4 regions of the Streptomyces sp. NBC_00385 genome follow, and region 2 is predicted to be linked to each of the others. Evidence: riboswitches for the same ligand, from Rfam matches in the RefSeq annotation. Region 2 holds a riboswitch; each other region holds the start of a gene.

Region 1 (4,520 bases), 1.5 Mb from region 2:
GCTGGTCCGGGATCTCCTCCAGGAACCGCGACGGCGGGTTGTACGAGGGCTGGCCCCAGGCGCTGCGCATCGCCGCGCGGGTGAGGTAGAGCCGCTCCCGGGCGCGGGTGATGCCGACGTACGCCAGCCGGCGCTCCTCCTCCAGCTCCTTGACCTGGCCGAGCGCCCGCATGTGCGGGAAGACGCCGTCCTCCATGCCGGTCAGGAAGACCACCGGGAATTCGAGGCCCTTGGCGGTGTGCAGCGTCATCAGCGTGACGACACCGGAGCCGTCCTCGTCCTCGTCGGGGATCTGGTCCGCGTCGGCGACGAGCGCGACCTTCTCCAGGAACTCGGCGAGCGTGCCCGCGCCTTCGTCCTCGGCCCGCTCCTGCTCGAACTCAAGGGCGACGGAGGCGAGTTCCTGGAGGTTCTCGATCCGAGTCTCGTCCTGTGGGTCGGTGGACGCCTGGAGCTCGGCGAGATAGCCGGTCCGCTCCATGACGGCCTCCACCACGACCGCCGGTCCCGCGCCGGACTCCACGATCGTGCGGAGCTCCTCCATCAGCGTGTTGAACCGCTTCACCGCGTTCGACGAACGGGCGGCCATGCCGTACGCCTCGTCGACACGGCGCAGCGCCTGCGGGAACGAGATCTTCTCGCGCATCGACAGGGCGTCGATCATGGCCTCGGCCCGGTCGCCGATGCCCCGCTTGGGCACGTTCAGGATGCGTCGCAGCGGGACGGTGTCCTCCGGGTTGGAGAGGACACGGAGGTAGGCCAGGACGTCCCTGACCTCCTTGCGCTCGTAGAAGCGCACGCCGCCGACCACCTTGTAGGGCAGGCCGACGCGGATGAAGATCTCCTCGAAGACACGTGACTGCGCGTTCGTCCGGTAGAAGATCGCCACGTCGCCGGCCTTGGCGTCGCCCGCGTCGGTCAGCCGGTCGATCTCGTCGGCGACGAACTGCGCCTCGTCGTGCTCGGTGTCGGCGACATAGCCGGTGATCCGGGTGCCGGCGCCCGCGTTCGTCCAGAGGTTCTTCGGGCGGCGGCTCTCGTTGCGCTCGATGACCGCGTTGGCCGCGGACAGGATCGTCTGCGTGGAGCGGTAGTTCTGCTCCAGCATGATCGTCGTCGCGTTCGGGTAGTCCTCCTCGAACTGGAGGATGTTGCGGATGGTCGCGCCGCGGAAGGCGTAGATCGACTGGTCCGCGTCACCCACGACGCACAGCTCGGCGGAGGCGTCCTCCGGACCGGCCGGGCCGACCAGTTCCCGTACGAGCGTGTACTGGGCGTGGTTGGTGTCCTGGTACTCGTCGACGAGGACGTGGCGGAAGCGGCGGCGGTAGTGCTCCGCGACGTCGGGGAACGCCTGGAGCAGGTGCACCGTCGTCATGATGATGTCGTCGAAGTCCAGCGCGTTCGCCTCGCGCAGCCGGGACTGGTAGAGCGCGTAGGCCTGGGCGAGTGTCTTCTCGAAGCCGTCCGTGGCCTGTCCGGCGAAGGTCTCCTCGTCGATCAGCTCGTTCTTCAGGTTCGAGACCTTCGCCGTGAACGACTTCGGCGGGTAGCGCTTCGGGTCGAGGTCGAGATCGCGGCAGACCAGGGCCATGAGGCGCTTGGAGTCGGCGGCGTCGTAGATCGAGAACGAGGAGGTGAAGCCGAGCCGCTTCGACTCGCGGCGCAGGATCCGTACGCACGCGCTGTGGAAGGTCATGACCCACATGGCGTTGGCCCGCGGTCCGACGAGCTGCTCGACGCGCTCCTTCATCTCGCCGGCGGCCTTGTTGGTGAAGGTGATCGCCAGGATCTGGCCGGGGTGCACGCCGCGCTCGGCCAGCAGATGGGCGATGCGGTGGGTCAGTACGCGGGTCTTGCCCGAACCGGCACCGGCGACGATGAGCAGCGGGGATCCGGCGTGCACGACGGCTGCGCGCTGCTCGGTGTTCAGCCCGTCCAGCAGCGCGGCCGCGTCGATGACCGGGCGGTGGGCCCCGTCGCGGTAGTACGCCTCGCGGGGCGGCGGGGGGCCGTCGAAAACGCCCGCGAAGAGGTCCTCCGGCACCGCTTCGGGTGCGGAGTCCTCGGGGGGCGGCGGGGGCCCTTCCTCCGTGTGCTGGAGGCCGGCCAGGAAACTGTCGTCAAAGAGGCTGCTCATCGCCTCCCGAGTCTAGGCGTGCGCACTGACACTCCGGGCCCGAGTGACCAACCACGCACCCCCGACCGGGCACACAGAGCGAGCGGGAAGCATCACTGTGTGCGGCAACCCCGGGCTCCACCTGCCCCGCAGCGCCCCGATCCGGTGAGGTCACGAAAATGTATCGGGCATATCGAACATCAACCTTCACAGCGGCACCATGAGTTGGCTAGCGTGCTCGTTCGGGCGGCCCGTACCCCCAGAGGCGATCCACGCCGAGCGGGCGTCCACGCCGAATCCGGGCTGCCCGTCACGGGAGTCCGGAACCGGGGACCCACACGCATCACCGGGGTGAATCGGTCCGCATCCCCCACCAGGACCGTAGGGCAGCCTTCCGTTCCGCCCGAACCCGACAGCTAACCCGGTAGGCGGTCCACGGAAGGAGATGCCGGCCTTGGCGTCGCATCGCAAACCGCGCACCCGCGTGCGCAATACCGGCCCGGCCGTCGGGATCACGACGGCCGCACTGGCGTCGGTGACCCTGCTGTCCACGCAGAGCGCACTCGCCGCCCCGGCCCCCAAGCCCAGCATCGAGGATGTGCAGAAGAAGGTCGACGACCTCTACCGGCAGGCGGGCACCGCGACCCAGCAGTACAACCAGGCGAAGGAAGCGACCACCGCGCAGCGCTCCAAGGTGGACACCCTCCTCGACGACGTCGCCAAGCGCACCGAGAAGCTGAACGAGGCCCGCCGGACGCTCGGCACGTACGCCGCCGCCCAGTACCGCGGTGGCACCCTCGCCCCGACCGCCACCTTCTTCCTGGCCGACGACCCGCAGTCGTTCTTCGACCAGACCCACCTCATGGACCGGATGACCGAGCGCCAGACGCGGGCGGTGTCGGACTTCCGTACGCAGCAGGTCAAGGCGTCCAAGCAGCGGGCCGAGGCCGTGGCGAGCCTGGAGACGCTCACCGAGTCCCAGGCGACGCTGCGCACCAGCAAGCAGAACGTCCAGACGAAGCTGTCCGAGGCCCGCGGCCTGCTGTCGAAGCTGACCGCCGAGGAGAAGGCACGCCTGGCCGAGCTGGAGCGGAAGAAGGAGGCGGAGGCCAAGCGCAAGGCGGCGGAGCTGGCGAAGAAGCAGGCCGCCGCGAAGGCCGAGGCCGACCGCAAGGCCGCGGCGGCCGAGGAGGCCGCCAAGGAGGCCGGCAGCGGTACGGGTACGGGCACCGGAACCGGGACGGGTTCGGGTTCGGGTTCGGACACCGATGCCTCGACCAAGGCCGAGAAGGTCATGGCGTTCGCCAGGGCACAGCTCGGCAAGCCGTACGTCTGGGGGGCGACCGGCCCGGCCTCGTACGACTGCTCGGGGCTCACCCAGGCGGCGTGGAAGGCGGCCGGTGTCGACATTCCGCGGACCACCTGGGACCAGGTGAACGTGGGCACCCGGATCGCCACGGAGGATCTGCAGCCCGGGGACCTGGTGTTCTTCTACGACGACATCAGCCACGTCGGCATCTACAAGGGCGACGGCATGATGATCCACGCGCCGAAGCCGGGGGCGAACGTGCGCGAGGAGTCGATCTACTACATGCCGATCTACGGGAGCGTACGGCCGGGCTGACGGGCCCGTCGGGACTGCCACGCGGGGGCGCGCTTTGGGTCCACGGGCCCAGGACCCGCCCCCCGTCGGCCCGTTGGCGCAACGTGGTCTCCAGCAGCGGCCAGGGTCTGTCCCCGGCGCAGCTGAGCGCCATCGCCACACGCGGTGACGTCCCGGTCCGCGTCAACGTCCAGGGCGCCACGCACGCCGAGCGGAACGCCTTGCCGGAGATCGACAAGCCGGGCGGCAAGCCCATCGCAGGCGGGGCGTCGCGCGAGGTCTGCCAGGACATCTGCGGACCGCTCATCAAGGGCTCCGAGGGTGCGGTCAGCGGCAATGTGACCGGGCGGGGCGGACGGAGGTACAAGACGTTCTGGTGGCCGTGACCGGGCGGGCGCCGGGTACCGTGCGGAAGGTGTCCGGCACCGGACGGGCATCGGCGTACAGGACGAGCACGAGCACGAGCGAGCGAGCGAGCGACCGTGAAGATCTTGGAGAGCGTCCGGGGCATGGCCTTCCTCGGGACCTTCGCCCGGGCGAGGCTGTTCTCGGCGGCCTGCGCCGAGCGCACCGCGGGAGTGCTTTTGCGGTATCTCGCCGACGAGGGGCGCCCGGAGGACCAGGACAGCTGCGTGGCCGCCCTGGAGCTGCTGTGGGACACCGCGCCGCCGGACGAGAGCGCGGCGGCCGCCATGCACCGCCGGCTGAGCGTGCTCCCCGAGCTCGATCCGGAACTCCGGCCGGACGGGGTCGTCGCGGCGGCGGCGCTCGGGCTCAGGGCCCTGTTCTCCGGAGTGG
Region 2 (4,520 bases):
CAACCCGGTGAACGCGGCCTCCATGCTCGCCGTGCTCGGACTCGGCGCGCAGGGCGGCGAGGAGATCGTCCTCGCGTCCGAGGCCGACAACGCCGAAGCCGCTCTGGACCGTCTGTCCAAGCTGGTCGCCGAGGGGCTCGACGAGCTTCCGGAGACCGTCTGACCCCGACGGGCCATGACCGCGGGAATTCCCGCGAAAGAGCCGCGACACCCCCGACCGGGTGCCGCGGCTCTTTCGTTCAGCGCCCTCGTTCAGCGCTTTCGTTCAGGCAAAAGTCGCGGGTCGCCGAATGGCTCGGCGGGGGCGAATTGGGCAGCAGAAAGAAAGCCCCTCGAAATGCCCACTCTTTGTATACGGCGCACTTGTTAATGACGGCCGCTCGGGGTGTTTACGGCATGTTGCGAAGTCCTCACCCGGCCGGTCCGGGCCACGGCGGACTCCGTCCGGCCGGGGCTGCGCAGCCGGTACGCGCCGGCGGCCCGCTCGGCGTGCTGGGCGGTCAGCGCCCGTGCCCTCTCCGCGTCCCCTCGTGCCACGGCGTCCACGATGGCTCCGTGCTCGGCCCAGGAATCGGCCGGACGGGCCGGGGAATCGATCGCGTACATCCAGGTGGTCTTGTGCCGTAGCTGGGTGAGCAGCGCGATCAGGCCGGGGCTGCCGGAGGCCTGCGCGAGCGTCTCGTGGAACCAGCCGCCCAGGGAGCGCAGGTCCTCGCCCTCGCCCCGCCGGGCGCGCTCCTGGCCGAGCCTGACCAGGCCGCGCAGCACCTTGAGGTGCGCGTCCGAGCGGCGGTGGGCGGCGCGGGCCGCACCGAGCGGCTCCAGCAGCATCCGGACCTCCAGGAGGTCGGCGGCCTCCTGCTCGGTGGGCTCGGCCACGCAGGCTCCGGCGTGCCTGCGGGTGACCACGAACCCTTCGGACTCCAGGGTGCGCAGCGCTTCCCGTACCGGCACCCGGGAGACCCCGTAACGCCGTGCGAGCACCTCCTCGGTGAGTCGGCTGCCGCGTTCGAAGACACCTGAGACGATGTCTTCACGGATTGCCGTGCATACCGAATGCGCCGGAATGCGCATGTCCGAACCTCCGCCTTAATCCCCGCGAAACGCGGCCGATCGACGCCTGTCCTGCGACTCTATTGCAATGCGGTCGCATTTCCGACGGCGGGTGGAAATTCATGAATATCTTTTGGTCACCGGGCCGTTCCGGAACGACCACCGCGGACCGCCGCGGCACGGGACACGGCGAAGGCCCCGGCGTGGTGCCGGGGCCTTGAGCGAGGGGTCGTCGGCCGGTCAGACGGAGACGCCGTGGGCGCGCAGGTAGGCGACCGGGTCCATGTCGGAGCCGTACGAGGGCGTGGTGCGGGCCTCGAAGTGGAGGTGCGGGCCGGTCGAGTTGCCGGTGGAGCCGGAGAGGCCGATCTGCTGGCCGGCACCGACGCTCTGGCCGACGGACACGCCGATCGAGGAGAGGTGGCCGTACTGGGTGTACGTGCCGTCCGTCATCCGCAGCACGATGTTGTTGCCGTACGCCCCGCCCCAGCCGGCCTCGACGACCGTACCGGCGCCGACGGCGACGACGGAGCTGCCGGAAGCGGCGTGGAAGTCGATGCCGGAGTGGCTGCCGGAGGACCACATGGAGCCGCTGGACTTGTAGCCGGTGCTCACGTACGAACCGGCGACGGGGAGCTGGAAGGAGCCGAGCCGGGTGCGCTCGGCGGAACGGGCGGCGCGGGCGGCGCTCTCGCGGGCCTTCTCGGCCCGGGCGGCCTTCGCCTTCGCGGCGGCCTCGGCCTTCGCGGCAGCCTTGGCTTCGGCCTTCTTCCTGGCCTCGGCCTTCTTCTTCGCGGCGGCGTTGGCTGCCTCGGCCTTCTTCTCGGCGACGTCGGCCTGGTGCTGCTGCGCGTCCGCCTGGGCGTCGATCCGCTCGGCGAGGACGTTCTCGATGGCGATGACCTGGGTGAGGCCGGTGTCGCCGGCGGCGGGGGCCCCGGTGTCCGCGGCGAGGGCCGGGGAGGCCAGTCCTCCGATGACGCCGGTGGTGGCCAGGGTCGCGATGCCGACGGCCTTCGCGCCGCTGCGCGTCAGACGGCCCGGGGCACGATGCTTCCCGGTGGCACGGGTGAACGCCATGAAGTGGCTGGTCCTTTCCTTCCTTCTCGCCTACCGGGTTAGCTGACGGGTTCGGAGCAGGAAGGTCTCCTACGGATCACCGGTTCCCTGCGGGACACGGCCACCCGATTCACCCCAGGGACTGCGTGGGTCCCCGGCTCCCCAGGCTCGCGCCTGACGGGGACTCGGCGATGACTGCCCGGTATGTCACGGATGCGGCATACGAGTGGCGGACAGCGGAGCCGACGCTAAGCGGGGGCACTTCCCGTCACCAAACGGACAGGCCGTTTTGTAGCGCATCCCACAGGGCAGACAGGCAGCCTCTCCACCAAAGCGGACAAAAGGAAGGTCCCGGCGGAGACCGCTCCGCCGGGACCTTGCGTCACTCTTCCGTTCGCCCTGGTACGGGGCGAGATGACCGGTGTGCTCAGCCGGTCACGACCGACACCTCACCGATGCCGAGGGCCCGGACCGGGTCGGCGATCTGTGCGGCGTCCCCGACGAGAACCGTGACCAGCCGGTCCTCCGGGAAGGCGTTGACCACGGCCGCCGTCGCCTCCACCGTGCCGGTGTCGGCGAGGCGCGCGTAGAGCTGCGCCTGGTAGTCGTCCGGGAGATGCTGCTCGACCTGGTCGGCGAGGGTACCGGCGACGGAGGCCGCCATCTCGAACTTCAGCGGGGCGACGCCCACGAGGTTCTGCACGGCCGTCTCGCGCTCGGCGTCCGTCAGCCCTTCGGCCGCCAGGGTCCGCAGGACCTTCCACAGGTCCTCCAGCGCCGGGCCGGTGGACTCGGTGTCCACGGAACCGCTGATGGCGAGCATGGCGGCGCCCGTGGCCCCGGAGGCGGAGTCCGGAGCCGTCGAGCGCAGCACCTGGGCGAAGGCCCGCACGCCGTAGGTGTAGCCCTTCTCCTCGCGCAGCACCCGGTCGAGCCGGGAGGTGAGCGTGCCGCCCAGGCAGTAGGTGCCGAGCACCTGGGCCGCCCAGACGCTGTCGTGCCGGTCGGCGCCGATCCGGCCGATCAGCAACTGCGTCTGCACCGCGCCGGGACGGTCCACGATCACCACACGGCCCGCGTCGTCGGCGGTGATCGGCGGGACGGGGCGCGGCTCCGCGGTGTTGCCCGACCAGTCACCGACGGTGTCGGCGAGCAGCGCGTCCAGGTCGATTCCGGTCAGGTCGCCCACGACCACGGCGGTCGCGGTGGACGGGCGGATGTGTGCGTCGTAGAAGGCGCGCACGGCCGCGGAGTCGATCCGGGCCACGGTCTCCTCGGTGCCCTGGCGCGGACGCGACATACGGGCCGTGGCCGGGAACAGCTCCTTGGAGAGCTGCTTGGCGGCACGCCGGGCCGGGTTGGCCTGCTCGTGCGGGATCTCGTCCAGCCGGTTGCCCACGAGACGCTCGATCTCGCTGTCGGCGAAGGCCGGAGCCCGCAGCGCCTCGGCGACGAGGCCGAGCGCCTTGGCCAGCCGGGAGGCCGGAACCTCCAGGGAGACCCGGACGCCGGGATGGTCGGCGTGGGCGTCCAGCGTGGCGCCGCACCGCTCCAGCTCGGCGGCGAACTCCTCGGCGCTCTGCTTGTCGGTGCCCTCGGACAGGGCGCGGGACATGATCGTGGCGACCCCGTCCAGCCCTTCGGGCTCGGCGTCCAGGGGGGCGTCGAGGAAGATCTCGACGGCGACGACCTGCTGGCCGGGACGGTGGCAGCGCAGGACCGTGAGGCCGTTGGGCAGGGAGCCGCGCTCGGGCGCGGGGAAGGCCCAGGGCCTGGCCACGCCGGGGGCGGGCTGCGGGTGGTACTCCATCGAAACTCCAGTCGCGGCAGCGTCGGTCACTTGTCCGCTCCTTCGTGCGCGTCGGTGTCGGTCGCGGCGGCATCCGCCTCTTCGGCGGCTTCGGCGGGCTCGACCGGCTCGTACACCAGCACCGCCCGGTTGTCGGGCCGCAGCTGGGCCCTGGCGGCCGCCTTGACCTCCTCGGCGGTCACGTCGAGCACCCGGTGCACGGCGGTCAGGGCGAGCTGCGGGTCACCGAACAGCACGGCGAACCGGCACAGTTCGTCGGCGCGGCCCGCGACGGTACCGAGGCGGTCCAGCCACTCGCGCTCCAACTGCGCCTGAGCGCGCTCCATCTCCTCGGGCGTGGGGCCTTCCTCGGCGAACCGGGCCAGCTCCTCGTCGACCGCGGTCTCGATCTGCGCCACCTCGACACCGCCGGACGTCTTGACGTCCAGCCAGCCGAGCGAGGGCGCACCCGCCAGGCGCAGCAGCCCGAAGCCGGCGGCGACGGCCGTCCGGTCGCGGCGCACCAGCCGGTTGTGCAGCCGGGACGACTCGCCACCGCCCAGCACGGTCAGGGCGAGGTCCGCGGCGTCGCACTCACGGGTGCCGTCGTGCGGCAGCC
Region 3 (4,520 bases), 2.3 Mb from region 2:
TTCACTGTCCGGGAGGCCGACGGCGACGTAGTTCACCGCCGCGCTCATCACCGCACCCATCAGGCCGCCGATGACGCCGCTGATGACGGCGCCGCGTACGGGCGAGGGCGGTGTGGCCGGTGCGGCCGGGGCAGAGGCGGGAGCGGGAGTGAGCGGTGCGGTCATCGTCGAGGGCCCTCCAGACAGGCTGCGATGAGAGACCGGGAGTGGCTTGTGGGGCGCGGTGACTGCGCGTTCCGGGGCCTGCTCGCACGGGCAGCCCACCGGTCCGGGGGATGCAGCAGTTACCTTGCGGCAGAACACGTGTTCCTTGCAACACCTTCTCGTTTTCGACACGTTGACGGGCCGGTGAAGTCCCTCCACGGGAGGCGGGCTGTCCTCTGCTGCCGGTGTGCGCCGTCAAGGCGGCCACGGGGATGGTTTGTTCGGGTTCGCCGACGTGGATTCGCCCTCCAAGCCGTGTGGTTGGGGGAACGGGTGCCGAATGCGGGTAGGGGTGCACAGGGCGGGCCTGAGGGCGGCCGACAGGTCCGATCAGGGTCCGATCAGCAGGTCCGGGGCGGGTCGGGCTGTGGGCCAGGGCTGTGGGCCCGGGCGTCGCCCGTGGGGGTGCGCGCGCCGGGGTGTACGCCGGGTGGTCATGAGGGTGGTCATGAGTGCCTCGAACATGCCGTAGAGTTGTGTTTACCGACGCGGGGTGGAGCAGCTCGGTAGCTCGCTGGGCTCATAACCCAGAGGTCGCAGGTTCAAATCCTGTCCCCGCTACTGAAGAATCAGGCCCGGCATGCATACAGCGTGCCGGGCCTGATTCGTTTGTACGGCGTGGGCCCCTGGCCCGTCGGTCCGTGGCCCGCCGGGTTGGCCGGTGCGGGGTCGTATCGCGTTCGCGTACCCCCATTGGCCGACGAGGAGTCGCCCCGCGACCCTGCTCCGGGAAGCCTGGGGGTGGTGCGCGGTACCGTCCGCGGCCGTGGACACACCGGGCAGGAGAGCAGTAGGTGGGGAAGCGGGAGAAGCGGCGGACGAGGCGGGCCGGGGGTGTGCGGACCCGCCGGTTCGTCAGGTTGCTGCCCACGCTGATGATCGTCGGGGGCGTGCTGTTCGACGGTCTCACCCCGCCCGTGTTCACCGCCATTCCGTTGTTCGCGGCGGCCCCGCTGATCGCCGCGCCGTTCTTCTCGCTGGCCAGCACGGTCCGTACCGGCGTCGCCGCGCTGCTGGCCGTCGCCGTGCTGCGGCTGTCCAGCGGCACCCTGCTGCAGGTCGTGCCCTCCATCGAACTGCTCACCGTCCTCACCGTCTCCGTCCTGGCTGTCGTGATCAACGGGGTCGTGCGGCGCAGCAACGAGCAGCTTGCCTCCGCCCGCGTCATCGCGGAGACGGCCATGCGGGCGGTGCTGCCGACACCGTCGGACCGGATCGGCGGGCTTCAGGTGGCCGCGCGGTACGAGGCGGCGCAGGCGGACGAGTTCGTCGGCGGCGACCTGTTCTCTGTGGCGGACAGCCCGCAGGGGGTGCGGCTGGTGGTCGGGGACGTGCGCGGCAAGGGGCTGGATGCCGTGGAGGCGGTGGCGGTGGTCATCGGGGCCTTCCGGGAGGCGGCCGAGCAGGAGGAGACGCTGGAGGGCGTCGCGCTGCGGCTGGAGCGCGCGCTGGCGCGGGAGTCGGACCGGCGTGGTGGCCTGGACGCGTTCGAGGGGTTCATCACCGCCGTGCTCGCCGAGGTCCCGCCGGGGTCGGGCCTGGTGCGGATCGTCAACCGCGGTCACCCCGAGCCTCTGCTGCTGCACACGGACGGGGAGCTGGAGGTGCTCGGTCCGTCGGTGCCGGCGCTGCCGCTGGGGATGGACCTGGGGGTGTGGCCGGACCGGGCCGACGAGTGGGACCTGCCGGCCGGGGCGACGCTCCTCCTCTATACGGACGGCCTCTCCGAGGCCCGTAACGTCGAAGGCGTCTTCTACGACCCTGCCGAGCGGCTGCGGGGACGGATCTTCCCGGGGCCCGAGGAGCTCCTCTCCGCACTGACCGATGACGTGCGGCTGCACACGGGGGGCGAGTCGACGGACGACATGGCGCTGCTCGCGGTCGTGCGGCCCGCCGAGGGGCAGCCCGACCGGCGCAGGACCGTGAAGATCGTCGGTCTGGGCGACGGCGGCGGCTGAGCCGGGTCCCCGCGGTCAAGGTGCGGTGGGAGCAGTGGACGGCGATGCCACCGTCCGTAACCGAAGGGCACCCCTCCGCATAACATTTGACGCAACGTCAGAAACCGGGTGATGACCGAGGGGCGATCAACTCGCCCGATTGCACCCGGTTGTGTCCCGTAAAGTCCAGGCCAAGGACGTGAACGATCAGTGGGAACGGCTTGGAATCGGACCCCGGTGTCTATTAACGTTCGATAACGCAGCGCGGTTGTCCCAGCCGCCGTCAGTGGCGGCACCGTGCGCGAGCGCCGAATTCCGCAAGGGAACCGGGGAACCACCTACATGGGGTGAATCGGGCATCTCTGTCTTGTTTGTGAGACGGAGGAACCCGTAGGAGACCTTCCTGCTCCGAACCCGTCAGCTAACCCGGTAGGCGAGAAGGAAGGAAAGGAGTGCGCCCCCGTGGCGTCCAACAAGCCTGCCCCCGAAGCTCCCTCTCGGTTCCGGTCCGAGCACGGCGATGACTTCGCCACCCGGCCCGCCACCGCATTCGGTACGGAGTGCGGGGCCGACTACGCGACCGATTACGGGACCGATCGGGGCAGCGACTTCGGAAACGACTTCCGCACCGACGAGGCCGGGCCCGACAGGACCTGGGAGGAATGGAACCCCACCGAGGAGTCCATCCGTCCCGTGCGCGGCAAGCACCGCGTCGCCAAGCAGCGCAATGGTCTGGCCCGCAGCTCCACCGTCCTCGGTGTCGGCGTCATCGCGGCCGTCGGTGCGGGTGGCATGGCCACCGCCCAGAGCAAGCCGCCGGTCTCCATCTCTCTTCCCGATTCCATCTCGGACAATCTCCCCGACGCCAAGTCCCTCCCGGGCGTCGGCGCACTGTTCTCGGGAGAGTCGGAGTCCGCTGCGGAGAAGGCTGCGGCCGAGACCGCTTCCGCGCCGCTGACGACCGCCGGTATCACCACCGCCGAGGCCGAGCAGGGAACCACGGACGCCGGTGAGGCACTCCGCGCCCGCATCCTCCAGCAGGCCGAGCAGCAGCAGGACGCCGCCGACGCCGAGGTCAAGGCGGCCGCGGAGAAGGCGGCCGCCGAGAAGGCCGCCGCCGAGGCGAAGAAGCAGCAGGACGCGGCCGAGGCCAAGATCGCCGCCGAGAAGAAGAAGGCGGCGGAGGAGGCTGCGAAGAAGGCGGAGGCGCTGCGGCTCGCCAAGCTCGCCGCCAGCTACGCCATCCCCACCTCCTCGTACACGATCACCTCGACCTTCGGTGAGGCCGGATCGATGTGGTCCTCCGGCTACCACACGGGCCTCGACTTCGCGGCGCCGACCGGTACCCCGATCAAGGCCATCCACACCGGCACGGTCAAGTCGGCCGGCTACTCCGGTTCCTACGGCTACCGCACGGTCCTGGAGTTGGAGGACGGCACGGAGCTGTGGTTCTGCCACCAGTCCTCGATCGACGTCAGCATCGGCCAGAAGGTCACGACGGGCGACACCATCGGACGCGTCGGCGCGACCGGCAACGTGACGGGCCCGCACCTCCACCTGGAGGTCCACACCCCGGACGGCACCGGCATCGACCCGATGGCCTGGCTGCAGGCCCGGGGCCTGACGGTCTGAGACCGCTTCCTGCGGAACGGTCCGAGGGGACCGTTTCCCCGGGACGGTCCGAGGGGGCCGCTTTCGGAGGACGGTCCGAGGGGACCGTTTCCTCAGGACGGTCCGAGACCGCCCCCTTCACGCCGGTTCTCCGGCCACGAAACCCCGGCAGCCCTGACGCTCACCCCCCGACGTCAGGGCTGCCGGTCTGTCCCCGCCACTTCCACATCCGCTGCCGGTCTGTCTCCGTCACTTCCGCATCCCCGCGTCCACCGGTTCAGATGTACAGGCCACGGAATAGCGGAGCCCGTGGAGGTGGTTGTTCCACCCATGACTTCTCTCCGCAAGCTCGGTTCCTCCAGCCTCCAGGTCTTCCCGCTCGCCCTCGGGGGCAACGTCTTCGGCTGGACCGCCGACGAGGCGCAGTCCTTCGCGGTGCTCGACGCGTACGCGGCGGCCGGCGGCAACTTCATCGACACCGCCGACGCCTACTCGGCCTGGGTCCCCGGCAACGAGGGCGGCGAGTCGGAGACCCTCATCGGCAAGTGGCTCGCCGCACGCGGCAACCGCTCCGACATCGTCGTGGCCACCAAGGTCGGCTCACACCCTGCCTACAAGGGGCTCTCCGCCACCACCATCAAGGCGGCTGTCGAGGAGTCGCTGCGCCGGCTCGGCACCGACCACATCGATCTCTACTACACGCACTTCGACGACGAGACGGTCCCGGTCGAGGAGATCATCACCGCCCTCGACCAGCTGGTGAAGGAC
Region 4 (4,520 bases), 3.5 Mb from region 2:
ACGGTCACAGGAGTGCTCCGTGGCAGCCTGCTGTCAGTACGAAGCGAGGCTCCCAAGGTCAAAGGGGCGTCAGGAACCTTCCCGGAGGCTCCTTCCTTGCCCGGGTGAAACCAACCCGTCCCCGTCGTGCTCGCAGCCGCCGAACGGGACCCCGGGCGCATCGACGGGCCGGACACCCTGGACCTCGCGCGGCGTGACAACCAACACCTCGGTTACGGTCACGGAATCCACTACTGCCTGGGAGCGCCGCTCGCCCGGCTGGAGGGGCAGGCCGCGCTCGCCACGCTTCTGGAGCGCCTTCCTGGCCTGCGACTTGCGGGAGAACCTGCCGATTTGCGGTGGCGTGGCGGGCTCATCATGCGCGGACTGCGCACCCTGCCGGTGGAGTTCACGCCGGGGCCGGTGCGCGGTGAAGGTGACACTCTGTCAACTCTGTGACTTTCACGTGATCTCTGCTGCATCGACTTGTGACACACGTTCGAGTCCCGCTAGGTTCACCGTTCGACTCACCAGTCACTCGTCAGTCACACGGAAGGCATCCCCATGGGCTCCGCGAACGGCAGACACCGTCGCCCTCGGCAGGCACCCGCGATCATCGTCGCCGCAGGCGTGACCGGTTCGGCCATCGCCATCCCGCTGCTCGGCGCGGCAGGTGCGCACGCCGCCGACGCCTCGACCTGGGACCGCGTGGCCGAGTGCGAGAGCGGCGGCATGTGGAGCGCCGACCTCGGCAACGGCTACTACGGCGGCCTGCAGTTCTCGCAGGAGGTCTGGAAGTCGTACGGCGGCGAGTCGTACGCCGAGCGCGCCGACCTCGCCAGCCGCTCGCAGCAGATCGCCGTGGCGGAGAAGGTCCTGGAGGACCAGGGGCCGAAGGCATGGCCCAGCTGTGCGGTCATCTCCGGTCTCGTCGTGGACAGCGGCCTGCCGGGGGTGGACCCGGGCAGCACTCCGTCCGCCGACCCGACGGAGAGCGTGGATCCGTCCGCGAGCGCCGATCCGTCCGCGAGTACCGACCCGTCCGAGGGCGCGACCTCGTCGGACGACGCGTCGTCGGGGGCGAAGGCGCCGTCGGGCGACGCGAAGGACGACGCGAAGCCGGACGCGTCGGCCACGCCCTCCGCCACCCCCTCCACGACGCCCTCGGGTGATGCCTCGGGCGCCGAGAAGGGCACCTCGGGGCAGGAGAAGGGCGGCAAGCACCGCGGCACGCCGGCCCCCGAGGAGACCCGGGAGAGCGGCCGCAGTGGTGACCGGGACGCGGGGCGGCATGCTTCGCGTGGTGCCGGTGACGCACGCGACACCGGCGCCCCGGCTGCTGACGGTGCGTACACCGTCCGTGCGGGCGACAACCTGTGGGCGATTGCTGATGCACAGCAGCTGCCCGGCGGGTGGACGGCTCTGTACGAGGCCAACAAGGCCGAGGTGGGCTCCGACCCCGACCTCATCCTGCCTGGCCAGAGCCTCGATCTCGGCGTGAAGGCCGAATGAGCGCGGTCTGATGATCAGCTGAAAACACCCCAAATATTGGGGTAGTTAAGAGGCCTATGTCCCACTTTTGACCAAGTGAGACATGGGTCTCTTTGCGTGAACTGGCGTGTCTTGTCCGGGAGGTACCGCCGCATCCGTTCCCACCTGCGCAAACAGTGCTTCTTCGGGTGCAAGTAAGGGCTGTTTATCCGGTATGTCCATCTTTGGATATGAGGGTTGGTGTGTTTACGGTCGGAACCGCTCGCACCGCGGGCCCCGTCGATCGTCACGCCGAATCCTGCCGTCGGTCGAAGGGAACAGACGCGTAAAGCGCCGTAGGCAGGAGCGGGGGACCCAGGTAGGCGCCGGGCCCGATCGTCGCAAGACGCATCAGGACCGGCTTGGGGTGAAGTCGCGTGCTAGGACGTGCGACCGGGCAACTCACTTGGCCCGAACCCGACAGCTCACCTCGTAGGCGTCGGTGAGGAGAAGTCTCGATGCTGCTCAACAGCAAGGGCAACAAGCACCGTCGCCCGTCCAAGGCCGTCCGTATCGCCACGCTCGCCGGTGTCACCGGTGCCGCCATCGCCGTGCCCCTGATGGGTGCGACCGGCGCCTCCGCCGCCTCCGTCTCCACGTGGGACGCCGTCGCCCAGTGCGAGTCCGGCGGCAACTGGTCCATCAACACCGGCAACGGTTACTACGGTGGCCTGCAGTTCTCGCAGTCCAGCTGGGCGGCCGCAGGCGGCACCCAGTACGCGGCCCGTGCCGACCTGGCCACCAAGGCTCAGCAGATCGCCACCGCCGAGAAGCTCCTCGCCCTGCAGGGCCCGGGCGCCTGGGCCTGCGCCGGCGCCGGCAACCTGAGCAACGACGGTGTCGACCCGGGCGTCGACACCGGCTCCTCCGCCGCCAAGACCGAGACCGCCCCGAAGCAGGAGTCCGCGCCGGTCCAGAAGGCCGAGCCGAAGAAGGCCGAGCGCGCCGAGGCCCCCTCCACCAACCGCTCCGAGCGCTCGGCCGCCCCCAAGGCCGAGTCGAAGACCGTCACGACCCCGACCGGCAAGAAGGTCGAGAAGGGTGACGGCGAGTACAAGGTCGTCACCGGCGACTCCCTGAGCAAGATCGCCGCCGACCACGAGGTCGAGGGCGGCTGGGAGCAGCTCTTCAAGCTGAACAAGGACATCGTCACGGACGCCGACCTGATCTACCCCGGTCAGCAGCTGCACCTGACGAAGTAGTCGCGATCTCTCCTCGCTGATGACCCCGGCCGCCCCGGCCCGGTGCGCACCTTCCCCCCGTGCGTTCCGGTCCGGGGTGAGCCGGTTTCTGCGTTGATCGTTCAACTGTTGTAGTTACTAGCCAGTAAATTTCTGGCCTTTTGCCCCGCTGTGCCTGCCCTTGGGTCCTTTTTCGTCCCAGGGGACGGGCGGTCGGCCGGTTGGGGCGGCCGGGCCGGTTAGGCTCTTGTCGCAAGGCCAAAGCGACCCTGCACCACAAGCGTCACATCCCAGAAGGAGATGCCTCGTGCCGTCCATCGACGTCGTCGTAGCCAGGGAAATCCTCGACTCCCGCGGAAACCCCACGGTCGAGGTCGAGGTCGGCCTCGACGACGGCAGCACGGGCCGTGCTGCTGTTCCGTCCGGCGCCTCCACCGGCGCGTTCGAGGCCATTGAGCTTCGCGACGGCGACCCCAACCGCTACCACGGCAAGGGCGTCGAGAAGGCCGTCCTCGCCGTGATCGAGCAGATCGGCCCGGAGCTCGTCGGCTACGACGCGACCGAGCAGCGGCTGATCGACCAGGCGATGTTCGACCTGGACGCCACGGAGAACAAGGGCTCGCTCGGCGCCAACGCCATCCTCGGCGTCTCGCTCGCCGTGGCCCACGCCGCCTCCGAGGCCTCGGACCTGCCGCTGTTCCGCTACCTCGGTGGCCCGAACGCGCACCTGCTGCCCGTCCCGATGATGAACATCCTCAACGGTGGGTCGCACGCCGACTCCAACGTGGACATCCAGGAGTTCATGATCGCGCCGATCGGCGCGGAGTCCTTCTCCGAGGCCCTGCGCTGGGGCGCCGAGGTCTACCACACGCTGAAGAAGGTCCTGAAGACCAAGGGCCTGTCCACGGGTCTCGGTGACGAGGGCGGCTTCGCGCCGAACCTGGAGTCGAACCGCGCCGCCCTGGACCTCATCGTCGAGGCCATCAAGGAAGCCGGCTACGCCCCGGGCAAGGACATCGCGCTCGCGCTCGACGTCGCCGCCTCGGAGTTCTACAAGGACGGCAAGTACGAGTTCGAGGGCAAGTCCCGCTCGGCCGCCGAGATGACCGAGTACTACGAGGAGCTCGTCTCCGCGTACCCGCTGGTCTCCATCGAGGACCCGCTGTACGAGGACGACTGGGCCGGTTGGAAGGTCATCACCGACAAGATCGGCGCCAAGGTGCAGATCGTCGGCGACGACCTCTTCGTCACCAACCCGGAGCGGCTGTCCCGCGGCATCGAGGAGGGCTCGGCCAACGCCCTGCTCGTCAAGGTCAACCAGATCGGTTCGCTGACCGAGACCCTGGACGCCGTCGAGCTGGCCCAGCGCAACGGCTTCAAGTGCATGATGTCGCACCGTTCCGGCGAGACCGAGGACGTCACCATCGCCGACCTCGCGGTCGCCGTGAACTGCGGTCAGATCAAGACCGGCGCCCCGGCCCGCTCGGACCGCGTCGCCAAGTACAACCAGCTGCTGCGCATCGAGGAGATCCTCGACGACGCCGCCGTGTACGCCGGCCGCTCGGCGTTCCCGCGCTTCAAGGGCTGACACGTACAGCACGGGCTCACCAAGCCCGGCGGGGTCAAGTGCCCCGGCCTCCGTCCGTCCCCGCACTCGGTCCCGTACCGTGTGCGGGGACGGACGTGCGTAATGGGGAGGCGGAGACATGGCCGCGAAGGACCGGGACCGGTTCTCCACCGCGACCCGGCTGCGGTTGCTCGGTGAGCAGACCGCCGCCCGCGTCTACCGTTCCCAGAACCGCCGTCAGGCCCGCCGCTCCCGGCTCACCG

Evidence for each region. Region 2 has a riboswitch for cyclic di-AMP ahead of OG959_RS07555 (M23 family metallopeptidase). Riboswitches for the same ligand answer to the same signal wherever they lie in the genome.
Region 1: linked by a shared signal. The riboswitch ahead of OG959_RS13990 (C40 family peptidase) and the one ahead of OG959_RS07555 (M23 family metallopeptidase) in region 2 are both predicted to bind cyclic di-AMP.
Region 3: linked by a shared signal. The riboswitch ahead of OG959_RS17640 (M23 family metallopeptidase) and the one ahead of OG959_RS07555 (M23 family metallopeptidase) in region 2 are both predicted to bind cyclic di-AMP.
Region 4: linked by a shared signal. The riboswitch ahead of OG959_RS23490 (transglycosylase family protein) and the one ahead of OG959_RS07555 (M23 family metallopeptidase) in region 2 are both predicted to bind cyclic di-AMP.

The regions. Positions count from the first base shown of each region.
Region 1 covers NZ_CP107951.1:3,207,924-3,212,443, forward strand. Annotated here, with positions in the region: gene pcrA (DNA helicase PcrA) at 1-2,140, opposite strand, end outside; cyclic di-AMP (ydaO/yuaA leader) riboswitch at 2,400-2,566, shown strand; gene OG959_RS13990 (C40 family peptidase) at 2,565-3,743, shown strand; gene OG959_RS13995 (hypothetical protein) at 3,827-4,108, shown strand; gene OG959_RS14000 (hypothetical protein) at 4,205-4,520, shown strand, end outside.
Region 2 covers NZ_CP107951.1:1,733,062-1,737,581, forward strand. Annotated here, with positions in the region: gene OG959_RS07545 (HPr family phosphocarrier protein) at 1-163, shown strand, start outside; gene OG959_RS07550 (GntR family transcriptional regulator) at 367-1,074, opposite strand; gene OG959_RS07555 (M23 family metallopeptidase) at 1,294-2,133, opposite strand; cyclic di-AMP (ydaO/yuaA leader) riboswitch at 2,147-2,313, opposite strand; gene OG959_RS07560 (M16 family metallopeptidase) at 2,540-3,922, opposite strand; gene OG959_RS07565 (M16 family metallopeptidase) at 3,949-4,520, opposite strand, start outside.
Region 3 covers NZ_CP107951.1:4,002,583-4,007,102, reverse strand. Annotated here, with positions in the region: gene OG959_RS17655 (hypothetical protein) at 1-165, opposite strand, end outside; tRNA gene OG959_RS17650 (tRNA-Met) at 692-765, shown strand; gene OG959_RS17645 (PP2C family protein-serine/threonine phosphatase) at 999-2,162, shown strand; cyclic di-AMP (ydaO/yuaA leader) riboswitch at 2,438-2,592, shown strand; gene OG959_RS17640 (M23 family metallopeptidase) at 2,604-3,773, shown strand; gene OG959_RS17635 (aldo/keto reductase) at 4,083-4,520, shown strand, end outside.
Region 4 covers NZ_CP107951.1:5,250,281-5,254,800, forward strand. Annotated here, with positions in the region: partial or broken gene OG959_RS23480 (cytochrome P450) at 115-438, shown strand; gene OG959_RS23485 (transglycosylase family protein) at 544-1,491, shown strand; cyclic di-AMP (ydaO/yuaA leader) riboswitch at 1,792-1,963, shown strand; gene OG959_RS23490 (transglycosylase family protein) at 1,968-2,711, shown strand; gene eno (phosphopyruvate hydratase) at 2,998-4,278, shown strand; gene OG959_RS23500 (FtsB family cell division protein) at 4,397-4,520, shown strand, end outside.